Regions from separate parts of the Neorhizobium sp. PAMB6630 genome, predicted to be linked through region 3. Evidence: predicted binding sites of a transcription regulator. Region 3 holds the regulator's gene; each other region holds the start of a gene.

Region 1 (5,302 bases), 670 kb from region 3:
CCTCTAAATCAACCCTCGGACGCATTTATAATGCGCTCACCTGCATAGGATGCAACCATAAGATTTCAGGGATTTTGTAAGCCTGAAGTAAATTTCCGCTGATCACGAAGCAAAATACCGCTCTATACAATCAGCTGAACTGTTCGTTTACAGGCATTCTCCGATCATGCTCCTCAGCTCTTGTTGGAAAAGCTGTCTTTCCCGGTTCTGGACCTCCCCGTCCGGCAGACGCAGCAGATAGGACGGATGGACAGTGGTGAGCAGACGGCGGTCTTTGCCCATGGTCATCAACTTCCCCCGCACTTCCGACAAGCGCCGCCGTTCGCCGGTGAGCGAAAAATAGGCCGTGGCGCCCATTGCCACGATCAGCTTTGGCGCGACCAGATCGATCTCCTGCTTCAACCACCAGCGGCACTGGACAATCTCTGCCTCGTTCGGTTTCTGGTGAATGCGCCTTTTGCCGCGCGGCTCGTATTTGAAGTGTTTGACGGCGTTGGTGACGTAGAGGGTTTTGCGATCGACGCCGATCTCCGACAGAGTGCTGTCAAACAGCTTTCCGGCTGGGCCGATGAAGGCACGCCCCGCCAGATCTTCGTGATCGCCCGGCTGCTCGCCGACCACCATCACAGCGGCATTGGATGGCCCCTCGCCAAAAACCGTTTGCGTGGCCTTGCAATGCAGCGCACAGCGCGTGCATCCCTCCGCTTGCCGGCGAAGGGCGGAAAGCGTGCCGGGAGGCGCTACCACCTCCGCCCCGGAACCTGATGCGGCCAATGCCCGCTCGCGCAGCCGTTCATGAAACACCGGCGGCTGGGATGCGGCCCTTTCTGCCATCTCCTTCACCTTTTCCTCGGCATTGGCGATCAGCCCGGGAATGAGCGAGGCCTCCGGCAGGTTCTTCCAGTATTTTTTTGGCATTTCCGCCGTCATCGCCTTCACCTTCAACCGGGCGGGATTGAAGATATTGGCGTAATAGACCCGCCACAGGTCATCGGCGGCATCCTGATGCTCAAGCTTCGGCGCCGGTTCATCCGAAACGACGAGACCTTCACCATTAAAGGCGGCCGATCCCTTAGGCGTTGCAATCAGCCAGTCCATGTCGGCAAAACGACGGGCAAAGAACGGTGCGGTGCGGGAGACGATAAAGTGGTCTGGCTCGAACCAGGCGACGAAGGAACGGCGCGGCCCACCGCCCGCCGGCACTTCCTTGAACCGCACGAAGGCCTTCATCTTGTGGCTGTCGCGGCGCACGGATTTTTCCAGCTTCAGCGCCTCGATCACATCGGCATCGGAGACGATCTCCAGAAGCCTTCGTTCTTCGCGCAGCCTCCAGAGCAGGCGATAGAGAAGTGCAAAACGCGACGGTTGTGTGTGGCACACAACCGATTGCGCCAAAGCCAAAAAAGCCGCCGGCACGGCCACCACCTTGGCCGGGGCGGCTGACGGTTCTGGAATTGCGGCCTCGGCGGTTTCCGGCAACAGCGTCGCCTCGCCCGCCAGCCGCCAATCCACCGCCTGCGGCTCTATGTCGGCCTGCAGGAGGGCGCGCGCCGCATCGCGCCATTCGGCAAAATCGCCGCGGCCTTTCAGGAAAACCGTGCGCATCAGAACAGCGCCAGTTGTTGCGGCTGCGGCGCAAACATGGCGCGCAGGTCCGTGCGGTCGATCAGCCGGTGCGGCGTCCAGCCCTCGGCGACGATGAAGGGCTGCACCTTGCGCAGCGATACCGACAGCCGCCCGAGATCCTCCAGCCGCAACCGGCGCTGCCGGCGCGAGGACAGGATGGAGCGCACCGTCTTGGTGCCGAAACCCGGCACGCGCAGCAGCATTTCCTTTGGCGCCTTGTTGACGTCGACAGGGAATTGGTCACGATTACCGAGCGCCCAGGCGAGCTTTGGATCGAGATCAAGGTCGAGATTGCCATCAATAGTCGACGCTGTGATTTCGCCGATGTCGAAGCCATAGAAACGATAGAGCCAATCCGCCTGATAAAGCCGGTGTTCGCGCATCAGCGGCGGTTTGATCAGCGGCAGTTTCGACGAGGCATCCGGAATGGGGCTGAAGGCGGAATAATAGACGCGCTTCAGGCCGTAACTGCCGTAAAGCCGGGCGCTGGTGCCGAGGATCGTTGCGTCGCTTGCGCCATCGGCGCCGACGATCATCTGCGTGCTCTGGCCCGCGGGAACAAACGTGCGCCGGCGTTTTGTCTGCAAGGTCGGCTCGGAGGCTTCCTCGATCTTCAGCCGCAGATCGCCCATGGCGCGGCGGATGCCGGCCGGCTTCTTTTCCGGCGCAAACTGGCTGATGCCGTGGTCCGTCGGCAGTTCCACATTGATGGAGAGACGGTCGGCATAAAGCCCGGCCTCCGCAATCAGCCCGGGCGAGGCTTCGGGAATGGTCTTCAGATGAATATAACCGCGAAACTTGTGGACGGTGCGCAGTTCTCGCGCCACCCGCACCATTTCTTCCATCGTGTGATCGGAGGAGCGGATGATACCCGAGGATAAAAACAGGCCCTCGATATAATTGCGCCGGTAAAATTCGAGCGTCAGCCAGATCACCTCGTCCGGCGTGAACCGCGCCCGCTCGACATTGCTGGAGGAGCGGTTGATGCAATAGACGCAGTCATAGATGCAGAAATTGGTGAGCAGGATTTTCAGAAGCGAAATGCATCGCCCGTCCGGCGCATAGGCGTGGCAGATTCCAGAGCCTTCCGTGGAGCCCAATCCACCGGTGCCTCCCGAATGGCGTTTCGTGGTGCCGCTCGAGGCGCAGGACGCATCGTATTTGGCAGCGTCGGAGAGAATGGCGAGACGTTCTTTCAGCGACTTCTTCATTAGTATGTTCACTATATGTTCTTTTCCCTGTCGTCAAGACCGGTGCCGAAATGACGCGCCCCTTTCCCTCCACGGCTGGCGCCCTATTTCGAATTTGCTGGCAATTGTTGTAGTGATTCTGTTATAGTTGCCGAAATTAGAGCTTTCACACGGTTCCGGGGATACCCTCCGGGACCTGTTTCTTTTTGTGGCCGCGGGTAGCGGCCATGAGACTGAGGGTTAAGGAAAATGGTTGATAAGGTCCCGATGACTCCATCCGGTTTCACCAAGCTGCAGGAAGAACTGCGCTGGCGCCAACAGGAGGAACGTCCTCGCATCATCGAGGCCATTTCGGAAGCACGCGCCCATGGCGACCTTTCGGAAAATGCCGAATACCACGCCGCCAAGGAAGCGCAGAGCCACAATGAAGGCCGCGTGACCGAGTTGGAAGACCTGACGGCCCGCGCCGAGGTGATCGACCTCAGCAAGATGTCGGGATCCAAGATCAAGTTCGGCGCCACGGTAAAGCTCATCGACGAGGATACGGACGAGGAAAAGATCTACCAGATCGTCGGCGACCAGGAAGCCGACGTGAAGGAAGGCCGCATCTCTATCTCTTCACCGATCGCCCGCGCACTGATCGGCAAGGAAGCCGGCGACAGCATTGAAGTGGTCGCCCCCGGCGGCTCGAAGGCTTACGAGATCCTCGCGGTCAACTGGGGCTGATCCGGCAAAGCAGGCGTTCGCCGTGCCCCCTTCCCTGCAACAGGTCGAGGTGATCGCCCCGCACTTCAAGCGAAGGCTGTCGGGCGTCACCTCCACCGTGATCCAGCTTGTTCCGGTGCAGAACCGTCTCGGCCAGAAGGTTGTCACCTTCGGGCCGGGCCTGCCGTCTTTTCTGCCGGCAATGTCGGCCGGCGAACTGACGCAGCTCTGGACGCCGCCCGACGGCCGCCGCCACCGGATCTGGCATGCACGGCGCAATATCGAAATGCTTCCGGGCATTTTTCTGCGCGATGTCTGCCGCATGCCGCTAAAACTCCTCTTCACCTCCGCCTCGCAGCGCAAGCATTCCCGCTGGACGAAGGGGCTGATTGCCCGCATGGACCAGGTGATTGCGGTGTGCCAGAAAACCGCCTCCTACCTGGAGCGGGACAGCACCGTCATTCTGCACGGCATTGACTTAAATCGCTTTTCGCCTGCTGCAGACAAGGCCGCAGCAAAGGCAGGCTTGGGGCTTGATCCGCAAAAACACTATGTCGGCTGCTTCGGCCGGGTGCGCCACCAGAAAGGCACCGATCTTTTCGTCGATGCGATGATCCGTCTTCTGCCGGATCATCCCGACTGGAACGCCGTGATTGCCGGACGCGCCACGGCCAAACACATCGCCTTCGAGGATGATATGAAAGCCCGCGTCGCGGCTGCTGGCCTTGCCGACCGCATCTTGTTTGTCGGCGAGCACACCAATATCAACGACTGGTATCGCGGGCTGGACCTCTTCGTCGCCCCCCAGCGCTGGGAAGGCTTTGGGTTGACGCCGCTCGAGGCCATGGCCAGCGGCGTACCTGTTATTGCCGCCGATGTCGGCGCCTTTGCCGAACTCATTCTCGATGGCGTGACCGGCCGCATGGTGGAGCGCGGTGTCCTCGACAGTTTTGTCGGGGGTATCGAACCTTTCCTTGCCGCGCCTTCCCTCTGCCATCAGCAGGGGTTCGCAGCGCTTGCCCATGTCACCGAGAACTTTTCCATCGAACGCGAGGCAAAGGCCATCGGCGCCGTTTACAGCGCGCTGCTGGATGCCCGATAAGGCCACATTTTTCATGACGATCTATGTCATCAACCTTGATCGGGCAAAAGAGCGCATGGCGCGCATGCAGGCTTTGCTTGGCGAACGCGGCCTTGCCTTTGAGCGCATCGAAGCGGTGGACGGGAAAACGCTTTCACCGGAAACACTGGCCGCCTGGTCAACCCGCCATCCTGATGGCAGCCTGGTTCTGTCGGTCGGGGAAGTCGGCATTCTGCTGAGCCAGCGCGAAGCGTGGCGACGGATTGCCGAAAGCGGCGTGCCCGGCGTCATCTTCGAAGATGACATCCATCTGGCACCGGGAGTTGAAAAGCTTCTCGCCGATCTCTCCTGGCTTCCCGCAGTGGCCGATATCGTCAAGATCGAAACCACCGGCCGGACGATTGCCGTCTCGCGCAAAAACCTTGACGTTGCGGGCTTATCGCTTGCCGCGCTGCGCAGCGCCCATCTGGGAGCTGCCGGCTACATCGTCACGCCGAAGGCGGCGCGCCTGCTGCTCGAGGCCATCGGCAAAAGCCACCGCGCCGTCGACCACCTGATCTTCGATCCCGTCTCGCCGCTGTTTTCACAGCTCAAAATCTACCAGACGATCCCGGCGCTTTGCATCCAGGACCAGTTTGTCACGACGCAGCCGCTTGGCCTTGGCGGCGAGATCGTGCGCGCCTGGGCGCTGGAAAAAAAG
Region 2 (5,302 bases), 1.0 Mb from region 3:
AGGCTGGCGCGCAAGATATTCTTTTCGTCGATATGGCGCGGGCCGGAGGTGGCGATGGCGACATGCGCCGTGGCGAGGATTTCCTCGAACAGCTGTTCCCGCTGCTTGAGGGTGAGCTGTTTGGAATCGTTCAGGCCGTGCGGGATCCGTTCCGGATCAAGAATGACGGCGGCGGCAACGACTGGACCCGCGAGCGGCCCGCGCCCGGCTTCGTCGGTGCCGGCAACCGGCCAATGGCCGGCCTTTCGGGCCGCAAGCTCCAGGCTGAAATCCGGAACGAGTGGCACAAGGTCGAAAAGGCTCGGAGAATCGGGTGGCGTGCTCTGTAACATGCGGCGGAAACTCGCACGCGCACCCGATCTCCTGCAAGCCCCGGCAAAGCGCTGATTGCGGCATCGCTTGAACCGCCCAAGGGGAGGGGCGGGCCGGGGGCGTTCAGCACGGATCGAGGCGGCGGACCGTGCCGAATTCTCATTCTTACTCACGTCGCGTCCGCTATCGCTCTCGGTCGCTGGCCTTGTTCAGGCTTATCCGTCCAATCTTGCTAGCTCGTCAGAGTCTCTGCCTCCGGCGCCAAGCGCAGGAGAGTCAGGGATACGTCCGGTCATTTCCCAAACAACCGTCGTCCCTCAGAACTACAGCAGCGACAGCTGGATGCCTGTGCCGGCCGGCGGAACAAAAAGATCGTCTCGCAGCTGGATGCCGCGACGGCCAAGGCCGAGGCGCTTGGTGGCCAGTTCAAAACGTCGCGAGATCTGCCAGGCATAGGGGCCGGCCCCCTTCATGCGCTTGCCGAACTCGGCATCATAATCCTTGCCGCCGCGCATGGAGCGCACCAGCGACATCACATGGCGGTAGCGATCCGGGTAGTTGCGCAGCAGCCAGTCGCGAAACAGCGGGCTCACCTCCAGCGGCAGGCGCAGCAGCACATAACTTGCCTCGCTCGCGCCGGCAGCCTTTGCCGCATCGAGAATACGCTCGATCTCGTGGTCGTTGAGTGCGGGAATAACCGGGGCGACGAGAACGCTGGTGGGAATGCCTGCCGCCGTCAGCTTCGTGATCGCTTCCAGCCGCTTTACCGGCGTCGAGGCGCGGGGCTCCATGCTGCGGGCGAGCTTGCCATCGAGCGTGGTCACCGAGATGCCCACCTTGGCCAGTCCCTTTGACGCCATGTCGGACAAAATATCGATGTCGCGCGTCACCAGTGCCGACTTGGTGACGATCATGACGGGATGATTGGCCTTGGCGAGAACCTCGAGGATCTGGCGCATCACCCGCCATTCCCGCTCGATGGGCTGGTAAGGGTCGGTATTGGTGCCGATGGCGATGGTGCGCAACCTGTAGTCGGGGCGGCTCAGTTCGCGTTCCAGCAGCTTTGGCGCGTCGGGCTTGGCAAAAAGCTTTGCCTCGAAATCGAGACCTGCCGAAAGCCCCATATAGCTGTGCGTCGGGCGGGCAAAACAATAGATGCAGCCGTGCTCGCAGCCGCGATAGGGATTGATCGAGCGGTCGAAGGGAATGTCGGGCGAATCGTTGCGGCTGATGATGGTGCGCGGCTTTTCCACCTGCACTTCGGTCTTGAAGGGCGCAAGCTCCTCCAGCGTCTGCCAGCCGTCGTCAAACACTTCGCGGCGTTCGGTCTCGAAACGGCCGCTGGGGTTCAAGCCGGAGCCGCGTCCGCGCCTGCGGTCGATCTCGATGCGCAGCCCCGAGGTTTCCACCAGGGCGTCGGCAATATCTGCCGTATGGGCAGGCGCAAAAGCGTCCTGCCGCAGCTGGGTCAGCTCGTTCATGGGGAAACTCCTCGGCGCCGATCTCGTGATCACCGTGACCTCATTGGTAATGGCAAAAATAGAACATTGCAAGAACAAAATCGCTGTGTCAGTTTTGTGGCAATTCCTGTTGCGATGCGGTAAGCATTGGGCATGCTGAGCGTGCTGATGGAATGCCATGACCAGGAGACCCAACTGGCCCAGACCTTGTCTGTGCTTGTGGCGGGTGCCGTGGAGGGGTTGGTGAGCGACGTGTCCGTGCTCGATCACGGCTCGACGGATGCCTCGGCGCGGGTGGCGGATGCGGCCGGCTGCCGCTTTCACACGGGTTGGAATATCGAGGATGTGCTGCGCACCACAAGGGGCGAATGGCTGTTTCTCATCGAGCCGGGCGCGCGTCCGCAGATCGGCTGGATCGACGAGGTGGCCGAGCATATCGCGCTCAATCGTCAGGCAGCGCGGTTTTCGCCGTCGCGCAACCATCGCCGTCCGCTGTTGTCGCGGCTGGTTGGTTCGGCAAAACCTCTGGAGCAGGGGCTGATTGTCGAGAAGAGCAAAGCACTGGCGCAGGCGCGCTCGGTCATGCGGCTGTCGGATCTCGCCCGGGGCCAAAAACCCTTCCGGCTGATCAGCGAGATGGTGCCGGCCTGGGCCGCGCGCAGCTGAGGGTTAGCCCTTGCCGCCGCGCCGCAGGTGTTCGTCCAGACGCGGCATGATTTCCACGAAATTGCAGGGCATGTGGCGATAATCCAGCTGCGCCTTCAAGATGCCGTCCCAGGCATCCTTGCAGGCGCCGGGGGAGCCGGGCAGCACGAAGATGAAGGTGGCATTCGCCACGCCGCCGGTGGCGCGCGACTGGATGGTGGAGGTGCCGATCTTGTCGTAGGAAATCCGGTGAAAGACCTCTGAAAAGCCATCCATGCGTTTTTCAAACAGCGGCTCCAGCGCTTCCGGCGTCACGTCACGGCCGGTAAAACCGGTGCCCCCGGTGGTGATGACCACGTCCACCTCGTCCATCAGCGTCCACTGGCGCACGCGCTCGAAGATCGCTGCCTTGTCGTCGGGCACGATGGCGCGCGCGACCAGCCGGTGGCCGGCCTCTTCAATACGGGCCACCAGCGTATCGCCGGATTTGTCGGTGTCTGGCGTGCGGGTGTCGGACACGGTCAGCACTGCGATGCCGACGGGAAGGAACGGGCGGCTCTCGTCGATCCGGCTCATGCGGCGTCTCCTGCAATCGTGGTGGTGGCCTGAACATACCAGCCGGGGTGGCGGTCTGCCAGAACGGTTGCCGCAGCCTCTGCCGCCTCAATCGAGCGGTAAAGCCCAAAACAGGTGGCGCCGGAGCCGGACATACGCATGAGGCCTGCGCCGGTTTGCGAGAGCGCTTCGGACACGGTGTCGATATCCTGAACGGCGGCGCGGGCCGCAGGTTCCAGATCATTGCGCTGGGTGGCGATGAAGGACAGCCAGTCGGCGTCCTCACCCAAGGGCAGGGGCGGCACGGCTGCGTTGTCGCGTTTTGTGAGGCGGCGAAAAATCTCGGGCGTCGAGACCGAAACCAGCGGATTGACCAGCACCATAAAAAGCGCCGGCAGGTTTTTGACCGGAGCCAGATCCTCGCCGATGCCGCGCGCCATCAGCGGGCGGGAGGAAAGGCACATCGGCACATCGGCGCCAAGGCCAAGCGCCATGTCGCTAAGCCGGGTTTCATCGAGCGATACGCCCCAGAAGCGTAACAGGCCGCGCATCGTCGCTGCCGCATCGGCAGACCCGCCGCCGATGCCGGAGGCGATCGGCAGGTCCTTTTGCAGGGTGATGGCAACGGGTGGCGCGGCCATGCCCACCGCCTCAACCGCCGCCCGCAGCCGGTCGCGCGCGCGCACCACCAGATTATCGGCGTCAGGCGACAGAAGCGGGCCGAAGCGGCCGGTCACCGCAAACCTGTCCGTGGCGCTTGCGGCAAACCGCACCGTGTCGCCGTGGCTCGCAAAGGTCACGAGGCTGTCGAGCAGGTGATAGCCATCTGCCCGGCGCCCGGTCACGTGCAGGCAAAGGTTTATCTTTGCCCGCCCCGTTTCGGTCACGTCGGCTGCCGGGATACCCAAGGCCAAGCCAGATAATGTCATGCCGGGCAAAACGCCGTCAGTTGGCGGGGCCGGGAAGCTCCAGCACCTGGCCGGGATAAAGCCGGTTCGGGTTGCGCTTCAGCTCCGGGTTGATCTCGATCAGCTCACGAAAGCGGTCGCCATCACCCAGCGCGTCATTGGCGATCTTCCACAGCGTGTCGCCGGCACCGACGATGTAGTTCGATTTGGCAGCGGCGGCAGGATCCTGCTGCGGCACGGCTGGCGCCGTTGCGGCGGGGGATGCCATGGCCGTCTGCACCGGCGGCGGGCCGGCGTCGGCCAGTCCTTCGCGGATCTTTTGCTCGATCTTCGGGATTTCGGTCAGTTCCGGCTTCATGGTCAGCGCCCGCTGCCACTGGTAACCCGCCTCCAGCTTGCGGCCCACACGCCAGTAGGCGTCACCCAGATGGTCGTTGATGGCGGCATCACCGGCGCGCAACTGCACGGCGCGCTCCAGCTCCTCCACCGCCTCGTCGTAACGGCCAAGGCGGTAATAGGCCCAGCCGAGCGAATCGACGATGTAGCCATCGTCAGGGCGCAATTCCACGGCCTTGCGGATGAGGTTCAGGCCCTCTTCCAGGTTAAGGTTCATGTCCACCCAGGAATAACCGAGATAGTTCAGCACCTGCGGCTGGTCCGGGTTCAGCTCCAGCGATTTCTTGAAGTTCGGCTCAGCCTTGTCCCATTCCTTCAGGCGCTCATAGGCAATGCCGCGCTGGAAGAAGACGGACCAGTCGGTCGGGCGCGGCACGGGGCCGATCACGTCCACGGCCTTGTCATAGGTCTCTGCCATCGCCTTATAATCCTTGGCATCGGAGAGAACACTGCCATAGGCGATGTAACTGCGAATGTCGGTCGGATCGCTCTCGATCAGCGATTTCAGATGCGCGCGCGCGCCATCGACATCGCCGGTCTGCGCCAGCGTCAGGCCCAGCTGCAGCTCGGAAATACGCCGCATGGGCGAACCTTCCGGCACGCGGCTGTAAAGCTCGATCGCCTGCTTCGGCTGTTCCATCTTTTCGGCAATGCCGCCGAGAAGCACCAGCGTATCGGCGCTCTTCGGGTCCAGCGCATGGGCAATCTGCAGGTAAAGCGACACCATTTCCTCGGCGCCCTGGCGGTTCAGGGCGCTACCCACGGCAAACAGAACGGCAGCGGAGCCTTCGGTGGCGTTGGTCACCTGCTGCTCCGGCTTTTCGCCGTTTTCGATCGACTGGCGCAGCGCCTTCAGCGGCGCGTAATTGGCAATCAGGCGTTCCGCGACGGCAATCGCGTCGAGTGCCTTCTGCTTGTTGCCGTCGGATGCTTCCAGCCGGGCCAGCGCCATCACGGCGCGCATGAAGGTGTCGGGGGTCGTTGCCACCGCTTCTTCGCTGGTGATGGCGGCCTTCAGGTAACTGC
Region 3 (5,302 bases):
ATGCCGGGGCTTTCGCCGCCGCCATCGTCACCGACGAGCGCCGCGCCATCTCGGAAAAAACCATCGAGGCGCTGCGGGTCGCGGGGCTTGCGCATATCGTGGCGATCTCCGGGCTTAACATGGCGCTGGCCGCCGGCATCTTTTTTGTCGGCGCACGAATGGTGTTCAGCCTGTTTGCCGGCTTTGCGCAGCGGTTTCCCGTCAAGAAGATCGCAGCCATCGGCGCGCTGGCCATGGTGACGGCCTATTATCTCATTTCCGGTTTCGGTGTTTCGGCCGAGCGCGCCTATGTGATGATGGTGATCATGCTGGCCTCGGTGCTGTTCGACCGTCCGTCGATCAGCCTGCACAATGTGGCGCTCTCGGCGCTCGTCATCCTGGTCCTGACACCCTCGGCGGTGCTGGGGCCCAGTTTCCAGATGTCATTTTCCGCAACGGCCGCACTTGTGGCCGGTTACGCCGCCTGGTCGAGCCTCCATGGCGATCCGCATGATCCGCTTGCCGCGCGACGTCCGGCACTGCTTGCCGCTACAGCCGCTCTATCCAGCATGGTCGCCGGCGTGGTGCTGACCTCGCTCATCGGCGCACTCTCCACCTCGATCTTCTCTGTTTCCCACTTCCACCGCGTCGCCACTTATGGCCTTGCCGGCAATCTCGCGGCCATGCCGATCATATCGCTGATCGTCATGCCCTTCGGCATGCTTGCCATGCTGCTGATGCCGTTCGGGCTGGAGGCGCCGTTCCTGAAACTGATGGGTTTTGGCGTTGAGCTGGTTATCTCCGTTGCCGAGACGGTGGCGGGTTGGGGAGGAGACGCCCCGGTCGGGCGACAGCATGGCTGGTTCCTGCCCATAGCCTCGTTCGGCTTTCTGATTCTGGTCCTCCTGCGCACACGGCTAAAACTGCTCGGCCTGCCGGTCATGGCCGCGGCACTCATTTTGTCGTTCTGGCCTGACGATGCCGCACGGCCAAGCCTGCTGGTTTCGGAAGATGCAAGCCTCGTCGCCCTCATCGACGGACAGACGGCCGCCACCAACCGCAGGACACCGCCCGATTTCATCTATCGCCAGTGGCAGAATGCGCTCATCATCGACAAGACGCTTGCGCCGATCATGCCCCGACGTAACACTGCGGCAAAACCGCAAGACTTGCCCCCCGGCACCTCCAAGAGCGCCCATGCACAGCCCGGCGTCGATGCAGCACACAACCGCCAGACGGGAGCCGATGCAGACACGCCCGAAACAGAGATCGCCACAGACATCCGCGCGGTCGTTCCCGAGGAAGGACACAAGCCAAGCCCATCAGACGCTGACGCGATTCACTTGAACTCTGGCCGAACCGAGACAGGCGTTTCCCCCCGAAAGCCACCAGATCCGCCCTTGACCAAACAGGAGTTGCGAGAGGCTGCCACCGCCATGGACAAAGCCCTGACCAGCGCTCCTCCCGGTCAATTCACCTGCATTGCCGGTCTCGGCTGTTTTGCCCGTTCGCTGGAAAAGGTGCGAATCGCCACCATCGAGGACCCGCGTTATGCGGGAACCGCCTGCGATACGGCCGACGTGGTGATTGCCGCCCGTGCCCGATTCGAAACCTGCCGCTCCGGCGCGCTGATGCTCACTCTGACGACGCTGCGCAAGACAGGAGCCCTCGAAATCCGCTTTGCTGGCAGCACCCGCCTCGCTGACTGGACGGCGAGTGGCGCCAGCATCGGCAACAAACGCCCCTGGAGCATCCACCGAACCTATGATTGGCGGCAGCGCATCTTTGACGAGACGCTGCCGCAACCGGTTGTCGAACTGCTCAGTGATAGCGGCGGATGAGACCGACGAGCTTGCCCTGAATTTTCACCCGGTCCGGCCCGAAGATGCGGGTCTCGTAAGCGGGGTTCGCCGCTTCAAGCGCAATCGAGGCGCCCTTGCGGCGAAAACGCTTCAACGTCGCTTCCTCGTCATCGACAAGCGCCACGACGATATCACCGGGCGTGGCCGTGCTGCCATTGCGGATGATCACCGTGTCGCCATCCATGATGCCGGCTTCGATCATTGAATCGCCCTTTACCTCCAGCGCGTAATGCTCGCCGGTGCCCAGCATCTCAATCGGCACGCTGATGGCATGGGTATTGTTCTGGATAGCCGAAATCGGCACGCCGGCAGCAATACGTCCCATGACGGGAACGGTGGCAGAGCCGGTATATTCTTCGACAGCCGGAGCTGGCGGGGCAGGGCGTGTGGCCGGCGGCTTGCCGAGGCTGCCTTCGATGACGCTGGGCGAAAACCCGCGACGCGGCTGGGCCGGCGGCGAATAGGATTCCGGCAGCTTGATCACCTCAAGCGCCCGCGCCCGGTTCGGCAGCCGTCGAATGAAGCCACGCTCCTCAAGCGCGGTAATCAGGCGGTGGATGCCTGATTTCGACGCCAGATCGAGGGCATCCTTCATCTCGTCGAAGGAGGGCGGTACACCGGATTCCTTCATCCGTTCGTGAATAAACAGGAGCAGTTCCTGCTGTTTGCGTGTGAGCATGAAGACAACCTCGAAGTGGAAACAAATCCAGAACAGACACTATATGTTCCATATGTGTTCCGCAAGCCCTCAAAAGCCGGGGATAAAACACCGATTGCTGAGAGCGTGCGGGATATTCAAGCGCTTATCCGGCGCTACACTGCGGCCCGCATCGTCCAAGGAGAGAATCATGGCCCGCCCGCTTGATCATATTGTCATGCCCGTCCGCACACTTGCGGTGGCGCGCCAGCGGCTGGGGACGCTCGGCTTCACCGTGGCGCCGGATGCGCAGCATCCGTTTGGGACGCAGAATGCCTGCGTGTTTCTCTCCGATGGTCTGTATCTGGAGCCATTGGCGATCCGTGACCGTGCTGCTGTCGAACGCACGGCAGGAGAGGGCAATGTGTTTACCGGGCGAGATCTCGCCTTCCGTGCCGCCTGCGGGGACGATGGATTTTCTGGTCTGGTGGTTGCTTCGCCGGATGCCGATGGAGACCACGCGCGGTTTGTCGCAGCGGGTCTCTCCGCCGGCGAGATCCTTGAATTTTCCCGGGCGGCGCTGACGGCGGACGGACATGAGGTGATCGCGCGCTTCAGGCTGGCCTTCGCCGAAAGCGGATCTCCCGAATTTATCCTGTTCGCCTGCGAGCGGCTTAATCCCTTGCCGGCCGACCGGGCGCATCTGGAGCGGCATCAAAACGGTGTCGTTGGATTACGCGGCGTGTGGCTTGCCGCAGATGATACGACCGCTGCGCTGCCGGTTCTTGAGACGGTATTGGAAACCAAAGCCGTCACGGATGCCTCGGGTCATGTCTTTCAGGCGCCGAATGGACATGTTGTGCTGTCGTCGCGGCAGGGAGTTGCGGACGAACTCGGCATTGATCTGTCCCCGTCAGCCGGCGGGCTTTGTGGTGCCGCGGTGGTGTTTGCCACACCGGATCTTGCCGTGACAGCAGATTGCCTTGCTGCTAATGACGTGGCCTTTAAGAAAAGAGGCACGCGCATCGTCGTTGCCGCAGCCCCCGGTCAGGGCGCTGCTTTCGTGTTTGAGGAGTGATCATGGCCGTCACAGCCAATGCAGAGGTATCCGTCGGCGAGGGTTCGGCCCGCGTCGTTTTTTCAAACACCGGCCGCCTGTCGCTGATCGCCGGCCCCTGCCAGATGGAAAGCCGCGACCACGCCTTTATGATGGCCGGCGCCGTCAAGGAAATCTGCGATGATCTTGGCATCGGTCTTGTCTACAAATCCTCTTTCGACAAGGCGAACCGCACCTCGATTGCGGGCAAGCGCGGCATCGGGCTCGAGACGGCCATGGAGATCTTTTCTGATCTGAAGGCCGAGTTCGGCTTTCCGGTGCTGACCGATATTCACACGGAAGAACAATGCGCCGTGGTGGCTGAGACGGTGGATATCCTGCAGATCCCTGCATTCCTCTGCCGGCAGACGGATCTTCTAATTGCGGCGGCAAAAACGGGGCGCGTCATCAACGTCAAGAAGGGCCAGTTCCTGGCCCCCTGGGACATGAAGAACGTGCTGGCGAAGTTCACCGAAAGCGACAATCCCAATGTGCTTCTGTGCGAGCGCGGGGCGTCGTTCGGGTATAACACGCTTGTGTCCGACATGCGCTCGCTGCCGATCATGGCGTCGCTCGGCGCTCCGGTGATTTTCGATGCAACCCATTCGGTGCAGCAGCCGGGCGGGCAGGGCGGCTCGACCGGCGGACAGCGGGAATTCGTCGAAACGCTGGCCCGCGCCGCCGTTGCCGTCGGCGTGGCCGGTGTCTTCATCGAAACGCATGAAGATCCCGACAACGCCCCCTCCGATGGGCCGAACATGGTGCATCTCAAAAGCCTGAAGGGCCTGTTGGAAAAGCTGCTGGCGTTTGACGCCGTCGCCAAGTCCTGAAGCGGTATTTTGCTGAACGAACAAGGGGCGGTCTCAGAGCCGCTCCTTGTTGAGTATGCCGATATCTGGCCCGGTTGTGCCTTAAGACCCCATCCGGTAACGGCTTGCCTTTTGCTGGCCGACCGTAAACCGGGATAGATGCTGCCCAAGCGTTGCGGTATGGCCGTTGAGATCGCCGCAGGCCGCACTTGTCTCCTCAGCCATCGAAGCATTGCGCTGGGTCACCTGGTCCATCCGGTTCACCGCCTCGCTGACCTCCGCCAGCGCATGGGACTGTTCACCGGCTGCCGACACGATGGCCGCGATGAGGTCGTTCACCGCCTGCACCTGCCGTTCGATATCTTCGAGCGAAAGGCCGGTGCGATTGACAAGGGCGACGCCGGCGCCCACCTGCTTCGACGAGGTGTCGATCAACTGGCGAATTTCTCGCGAGGCGCTGGCGGAACGGCCGGCAAGCTCGCGCACTTCCTGGGCCACCACGGCAAAACCCTTGCCCGCTTCGCCGGCACGGGCCGCCTCGACGCCGGCATTGAGGGCCAGAAGGTTGGTCTGGAAGGCAATTTCGTCGATCACGCTGATGATCTGGCGGATCTGGGTGGATGATCCTTCAATCTTTGCCATGGCATCCACCGCCTCGCGCACCACGGCATTGGAGGTTTCGGCACTGGTTCTCGTCTGCGCCATGCGGTTATTAGCCTCGCGCGCTCGTTCAGTCGTCATGCGCACGGTGGTGGTGATCTCGGCAAGTGCTGAGGCTGCTTCTTCCAGCGACGAGGCCTGCTCTTCGGTGCGCCGCGACAGGGCGTCAGTGCCGCCGGCAATGCTGGTGGCGCCCGTCTGCACGGCGTGCATCGCCTCGCCGATTTCACCCAGCGTTTCCTCAAGCGTCTGCAGGCTT
Region 4 (5,302 bases), 400 kb from region 3:
AATATCAGGTGCTCGGCTTTTATCTCTCGGCCCATCCGCTCGACAGCTACAAGGATGTGCTGGCGAAGATGCGGGTGCAGAACTTTGCCGAGTTTTCCGCCGCCGTCAAAGCCGGCGCCAATGCCGGACGCCTTGCCGGCACGGTGACGGGTAAACAGGAACGCAAGACGCGCACCGGCAACAAGATGGGCATCGTCACCTTTTCCGATGCCACCGGTCAGTTCGAGGCGGTGCTGTTTTCCGAAGCGCTTGCCCAGTACCGCGACCTGCTGGAGCCCGGCAAATCGCTTGTCATCACCGTGCAGGCCGACGAGCGGCCGGAAGGCATCGGCCTTCGCATCCAGACAGCGCAATCGCTGGAGGAAAAGTCGGTGCAGATGCAGAAGGCGCTGCGGGTTTATGTGCGCGATTCCGGTCCGCTTAAAACCGTCGCCCGTCATCTTAACGCCCGCGGCGATGGCCTTGTCTCCTTTGTCGTCATCAAGGATGACGGCCGGCGCGAGATCGAGGTGGAACTGACGGAAAAATACCGCATCTCGCCGGAAATTGCCGCAGCGCTTCGCGCCGCCCCCGGCGTGCTGGATGTCGAACTGGTCTGATGCTCGTTGCCCGGCGCCTTGCCTGGTCTGGCTGATGGCTTGATCGGTCTGGCAGTCCCTGTCGACGCCTTGAGTGGCCTCTCGTCAGGCGCGGGGGCCGCGATGGGTCAGGGTAATGAAATCGGTGCCGGCGGTCGTCTCAAGGCCGGTACCGGTATCGGTGATCGTCAGCGACGTCCCGGTCGACATCGTCGTGCTGATTTTCATCCGCACGTCCTCGGGAATGCTGATCCGGTCGAGCACGGCGTTCAAGGCGTTCGGCCCCTCAACGGTACCTTGCGTGATACCGAGCCGCTTGCGGTCCGCTTCGGAGAGATCGTTTGGCAGCGAAAGGCCGCGCCACTGTGCATCGCCTTTGTCCCTGTCGATGCCGATCACGCTGAGGAAATGCGTGCCGAGCGCCTTTTCGGGTTCCTTGAAAGCCACCGGTTCGGTGAGAATGTCTTCAAAACCCTGTCGAACGAGAATCTGGCCGGCCGGCGGCGGGGTGCGGCCGGAAGAGGCATAGAGGGCGGAAAGCAGGTCGGGCGTCAACTGCGGCCCCTTGGCCGGCAGTGCCTTCCAGCGCTTGAACCCGGCAAGCGCGCTGCGCGTCGTCCTCCCCATGATGCCGTCGGCCGTGCCGGCGTCAAAGCCGAGTTCGGTCAGCATGTCCTGCACATCGCGCACGGTATCCTTCTGGTCGCGGCGGGTGATGAGAATGCGCAAAGGCGCCGGTTCGCTGTCTGTGGCCGCCTGCGGGGCTTTGCCGGTCCTAGGCGGATTGCCGCTCTTGTCGGTGTTCCCCGGCGCGGTGCCGGAGACCGGGGCGGGCGGCATGGCCATGGCCACCTGAACCTCGCCTGCAGCGCCGTGGGATGCGGATGGGCGCAGCGGAACGTCGGACAGGAGTTCGCGCGGTGGCTGCTCGGCAAGCGGAGAAAACAGCGCGGGGTGGCTGACCGGCTGCGGCGCAACGGCTGTGTCGTTGATGATCACATGCACGCCGCGGCTCGTCATGCGGTAAAGCGTGCGGGCAAACTCCGCCGGCATCCGCACACAGCCGTGCGATGCGGGGTAGTTCGGCACGCTGTTTGATTCGTGGAGCGCAATGCCCGACCAGGTCAGCCGCTGCATCCACGGCATCGGGGCTGCCGAATAGATGTTGGATTCGTGGTACTTGCGTTTTTCGAGCACGGAAAAAATGCCCGTTGGCGTGTCGTGCCCCGGCTTGCCGGTGGATACTTTCGAGGTCGCGACGATCATGTCGCCATCATAAACCGTCAGGCGCTGGCTGTCGGTGGAGACGATGATCTGCAACGTGCGGGCCTCGTCGGCCGCCACTGCCGGAAGGGCCGCCCCTGACATCAGCACAAGCGCGATTGCGGCGGATCTCAACATGGCAAACCTCTTTACGCAGTAAACAGAGAAGCAGCCTATGCAGACAAGTTTAACGAAGTTTTAGAAAAGCCGGCGGTCGTTTGGCTGGAGTGTGGACGCTGTCATCACGTTGCGGTGATGGAACACGCCATCAGCGTTTTGGACGCACGGCGCCAAATGTGTAACCCGTCTCGACGGCGGTCTTGCCGAACTTTTGGCGCAGCTTGTCCATCGCCGCTTCCGCCGCTGCCCGTCGTCCCGCCTGTTCATCGACAAGGTCTGGCGGATCGGCCCGCGTGGGGTCGCTGAGGTCTGTCACGCCGATGCCGATCAGGCGGAATTTCGCGCCGTCGGTTTCCTTTTCCAGAAGGTTGAGGCCGGTGCGAAAGATCCGGTCGGCGAGCTGCGTCGGGTCTTCAAGCCGGCGGTTGCGGGTGCGGCTCTTGAAGTCGGCGGTCTTCAGCTTCAGCACCACGGTCTGGCCGGCGATCTCCTGATGTTTCAGCCGCGCCGACACCTTTTCGGAGAGACGGCGCAGGATCGGCACCAGATCCTCGAAGCGCGAGATATCCTCGAAGAAGGTGGTTTCGGCGGAAACGCTTTTTGCGGCTTCATTGGCATGCACGGTGCGCTCGTCGATGCCGCGCGAGAGGCGCGACAACCGCTGGCCCATGGCGCCATACCGGCGCATCAGGTCGGCCTCCTGCATTACCTGCAATTGCCCGATCGTGCGGATGCCATCGGCCTCCAGCGTGGTGGCAAGTGCGCGTCCGACGCCCCAGATGGCGGTGACGGGGCGAGGTGCAAGAAAGGCCACGGCCTCCGCCTGTCCGATCACCGAAAAGCCGCGCGGCTTGTTGAGGTCGGAGGCGACCTTGGCGAGGAACTTGCAGTAGGAGAGGCCGACCGACAGCGTGATTCCGATTTCCTGTTCCACCCGCCGGGCAAGCCTTGCCAGAATGCGCGCCGGTGGATCGTGGTGCAGGCGTTCCGTGCCGGAGAGATCGAGGAATGCCTCATCGATGGAAATCGGCTGCACCAGCGGCGTCAACTCCTGAAACAGCGTGCGCACCTCGCGGCCCACCTTGCCGTATTTTTCCATGTTGGGCGGAATGACCACCGCATCGGGACAGGCCTCCAGCGCCTTGAACATTGGCATGGCCGAGCGCACGCCGCTGACGCGGGCAATGTAGCAGGCGGTCGACACCACGCCACGCTTGCCGCCGCCGATGATCACAGGCTTGTCGGCGAGATCAGGATTGTCGCGCTTTTCCACGGAGGCGTAGAAGGCATCGCAATCGATATGGGCCAGCGTCAGGTCGTAGAGTTCCGGATGGTAGACAAGGCGCGGGCTGCCGCAGGCGTGGCAACGCCGGTTGCCGGCCGGCTGGCCGGTCAGGCAGTCGCGGCAGAAGCCGGTATCATGGGCAGCAGGTTGGGTCATGGCCGGGAACAAATGTTGAACATCTGCACCATACGTGTGGCAAGCCCCGCGCACAAGCACTGCCAGAGGACGTTTAGCGACAGGCCTGTGGATGGCGGCAACTGAATCCGATCTGGTCGCTCAGGCGGTCTGAAAATGTCGAAGAATATGGCCCTCGGCGTCGGCCCAGTCGCTGGCCTGCACCACATGCGGGCCGGGTTTTGGCGCGTGGCGATGCATCTCGCTTGCGGGCATCAGGTGGACGAGCAGGCATTCGGGAACGCTGTCTGCGACCGACACGTGGTTATGCGCCATGTCATCGATGAAGGCGACGGGCAGGGTGCGGTTGCCATGCAGGCGCTCGATAACCGGGCCTTTCGGGCTTTCGGTGGCGAGCAGCGGAAAGGTGAGATCCAGCCGGTCGAGCAGGCGGCGGCGCATCTGCGTGTAACGCGGCGGCATGGCGGTCAGAAACACCACATCGGCTGTCTCGCCGATGCGGTTGAGCGCCGAGACGGCATCGCCGAACGGAACCTGCCAGGTCTCCTGCGCCTCGAAGAAATCGAGGATCAGCTTGCTCACCAGCGCATCCTCGACCGGTGCCTCGTCACGCGCCGAGACGATGTTGCCGTGCAGCCGGTAGGAGCGCGGCACCAGCCGGTGCCCGAGGCTCGTCAGGTAGCTTTCAAACGGGGTGAGGAATTCCAGCACCACATCGTCCACGTCGCAGACGGCCAGCGGCCGGTCGGTGAGACGCACATGATCGAGGTCCACAATCTCGCTCACTCGTAATCTCCCGAGGCAAGGCCCGGTCCGGAATAGTGATGCCAGGCGGCCACCACCGCGTCCGGCTTCCACTGGCGTGCTTCGCAAAAGGCAAGAAGCGTCGGTTCATGCGCCATGATGAAATCGATCATGCCGGCCAGAAAACCGGGATCGCCGATGGCATCGCGCAGCTGGTCCACCTGCAGGCCGGAGAGCGCCAGAAAGCGGCCGAACATGTCCGGCTCCTCCGCCAGCCATTGAAGAACGGCAGCGGCCGTTTCCTCCGGCTTGGGCAATGCCGATGTTTTTCCCGTGTCGAGGCGCATATGTTTATAAATTACCTTTTCTTCAACCAAATGGCTTTAGTCTCCATCCTGCCGAATGAATGGAATCGGCCATGATGCGAGCTTATATCTCAAGGTGAAGCTTGCAAGGCTGGATAGGGATGATGTTATGCCCAAAAGGGTCATGATTGTCGAAGACAATGAGCTGAACATGAAGCTCTTCCGCGATCTGATCGAAGCCTCTGGCTATACGACGATCCAGACGCGCAATGGCATGGAAGCGCTGGATCTGGCTCGAAAGTATCGGCCGGATCTGATCCTCATGGATATCCAGCTGCCGGAAGTGTCGGGGCTGGAGGTGACGAAGTGGCTGAAGGAAGACGACGAACTGCACGTCATTCCGGTCATTGCCGTCACCGCCTTTGCCATGAAGGGAGATGAGGAGCGCATTCGCCAGGGCGGCTGCGAGGCCTATGTCTCCAAGCCGATTTCCGTGCCGAAATTTATAGAGACCATCAAGACATATCTGGGCGACGCCTGAACGGGACTTTTGACAGATGACGGCACGGATCCTGGTGGTTGATGACATTCCGGCAAACGTGAAGCTGCTGGAAGCCAGGCTGCTTGCCGAATATTTCGACGTGCTGACGGCTGAGGACGGCTTCAAGGCGCTCGATATCGTGCAGAAAACCCATGTGGACATCATTCTGCTTGATGTGATGATGCCTGGCATGAACGGCTTTGAGGTCTGCGAGCGGCTGAAGACCGATCCGCGCACCGCCCATATCCCTGTCGTGATGGTGACGGCACTCGACCAGCCGGCAGACCGCGTGCGCGGCCTTAAAGCCGGTGCCGACGATTTTCTGACCAAA

Evidence for each region. Region 3 encodes LexA, which represses DNA repair genes until DNA is damaged. Its sites were predicted from a motif close to TGTTCNNNNTGTGTTCNG; they were not measured.
Region 1: a site for LexA is predicted at 2,843-2,860, ahead of AC4CWF_RS06320 (putative DNA modification/repair radical SAM protein). Genes of this name have one in related genera too.
Region 2: a site for LexA is predicted at 1,853-1,870, ahead of AC4CWF_RS14500 (glycosyl transferase). Genes of this name have one in related genera too.
Region 4: a site for LexA is predicted at 3,407-3,424, ahead of AC4CWF_RS11455 (DNA polymerase IV). Genes of this name have one in related genera too.

Annotation. Positions count from the first base shown of each region.
Region 1 covers NZ_CM177836.1:1,331,313-1,336,614, reverse strand. The annotation lists gene AC4CWF_RS06325 (UdgX family uracil-DNA binding protein) at 148-1,605, opposite strand; gene AC4CWF_RS06320 (putative DNA modification/repair radical SAM protein) at 1,605-2,837, opposite strand; gene greA (transcription elongation factor GreA) at 3,066-3,542, shown strand; gene AC4CWF_RS06310 (glycosyltransferase family 4 protein) at 3,565-4,623, shown strand; gene AC4CWF_RS06305 (glycosyltransferase family 25 protein) at 4,637-5,302, shown strand, end outside.
Region 2 covers NZ_CM177836.1:3,013,780-3,019,081, reverse strand. The annotation lists gene rnhB (ribonuclease HII) at 1-332, opposite strand, end outside; gene AC4CWF_RS14505 (PA0069 family radical SAM protein) at 636-1,793, opposite strand; gene AC4CWF_RS14500 (glycosyl transferase) at 1,926-2,438, shown strand; gene moaB (molybdenum cofactor biosynthesis protein B) at 2,442-2,993, opposite strand; gene AC4CWF_RS14490 (4-(cytidine 5'-diphospho)-2-C-methyl-D-erythritol kinase) at 2,990-3,901, opposite strand; partial or broken gene AC4CWF_RS14485 (tetratricopeptide repeat protein) at 4,083-5,302, opposite strand, start outside.
Region 3 covers NZ_CM177836.1:2,002,804-2,008,105, forward strand. The annotation lists gene AC4CWF_RS09425 (ComEC/Rec2 family competence protein) at 1-1,820, shown strand, start outside; gene lexA (transcriptional repressor LexA) at 1,801-2,520, opposite strand; gene AC4CWF_RS09435 (VOC family protein) at 2,690-3,556, shown strand; gene kdsA (3-deoxy-8-phosphooctulonate synthase) at 3,559-4,404, shown strand; gene AC4CWF_RS09445 (methyl-accepting chemotaxis protein) at 4,486-5,302, opposite strand, start outside.
Region 4 covers NZ_CM177836.1:2,400,451-2,405,752, reverse strand. The annotation lists gene dnaE (DNA polymerase III subunit alpha) at 1-599, shown strand, start outside; gene AC4CWF_RS11460 (L,D-transpeptidase family protein) at 684-1,979, opposite strand; gene AC4CWF_RS11455 (DNA polymerase IV) at 2,110-3,402, opposite strand; gene AC4CWF_RS11450 (hypothetical protein) at 3,523-4,167, opposite strand; gene AC4CWF_RS11445 (DUF3572 domain-containing protein) at 4,164-4,472, opposite strand; gene AC4CWF_RS11440 (response regulator) at 4,600-4,971, shown strand; gene AC4CWF_RS11435 (PleD family two-component system response regulator) at 4,988-5,302, shown strand, end outside.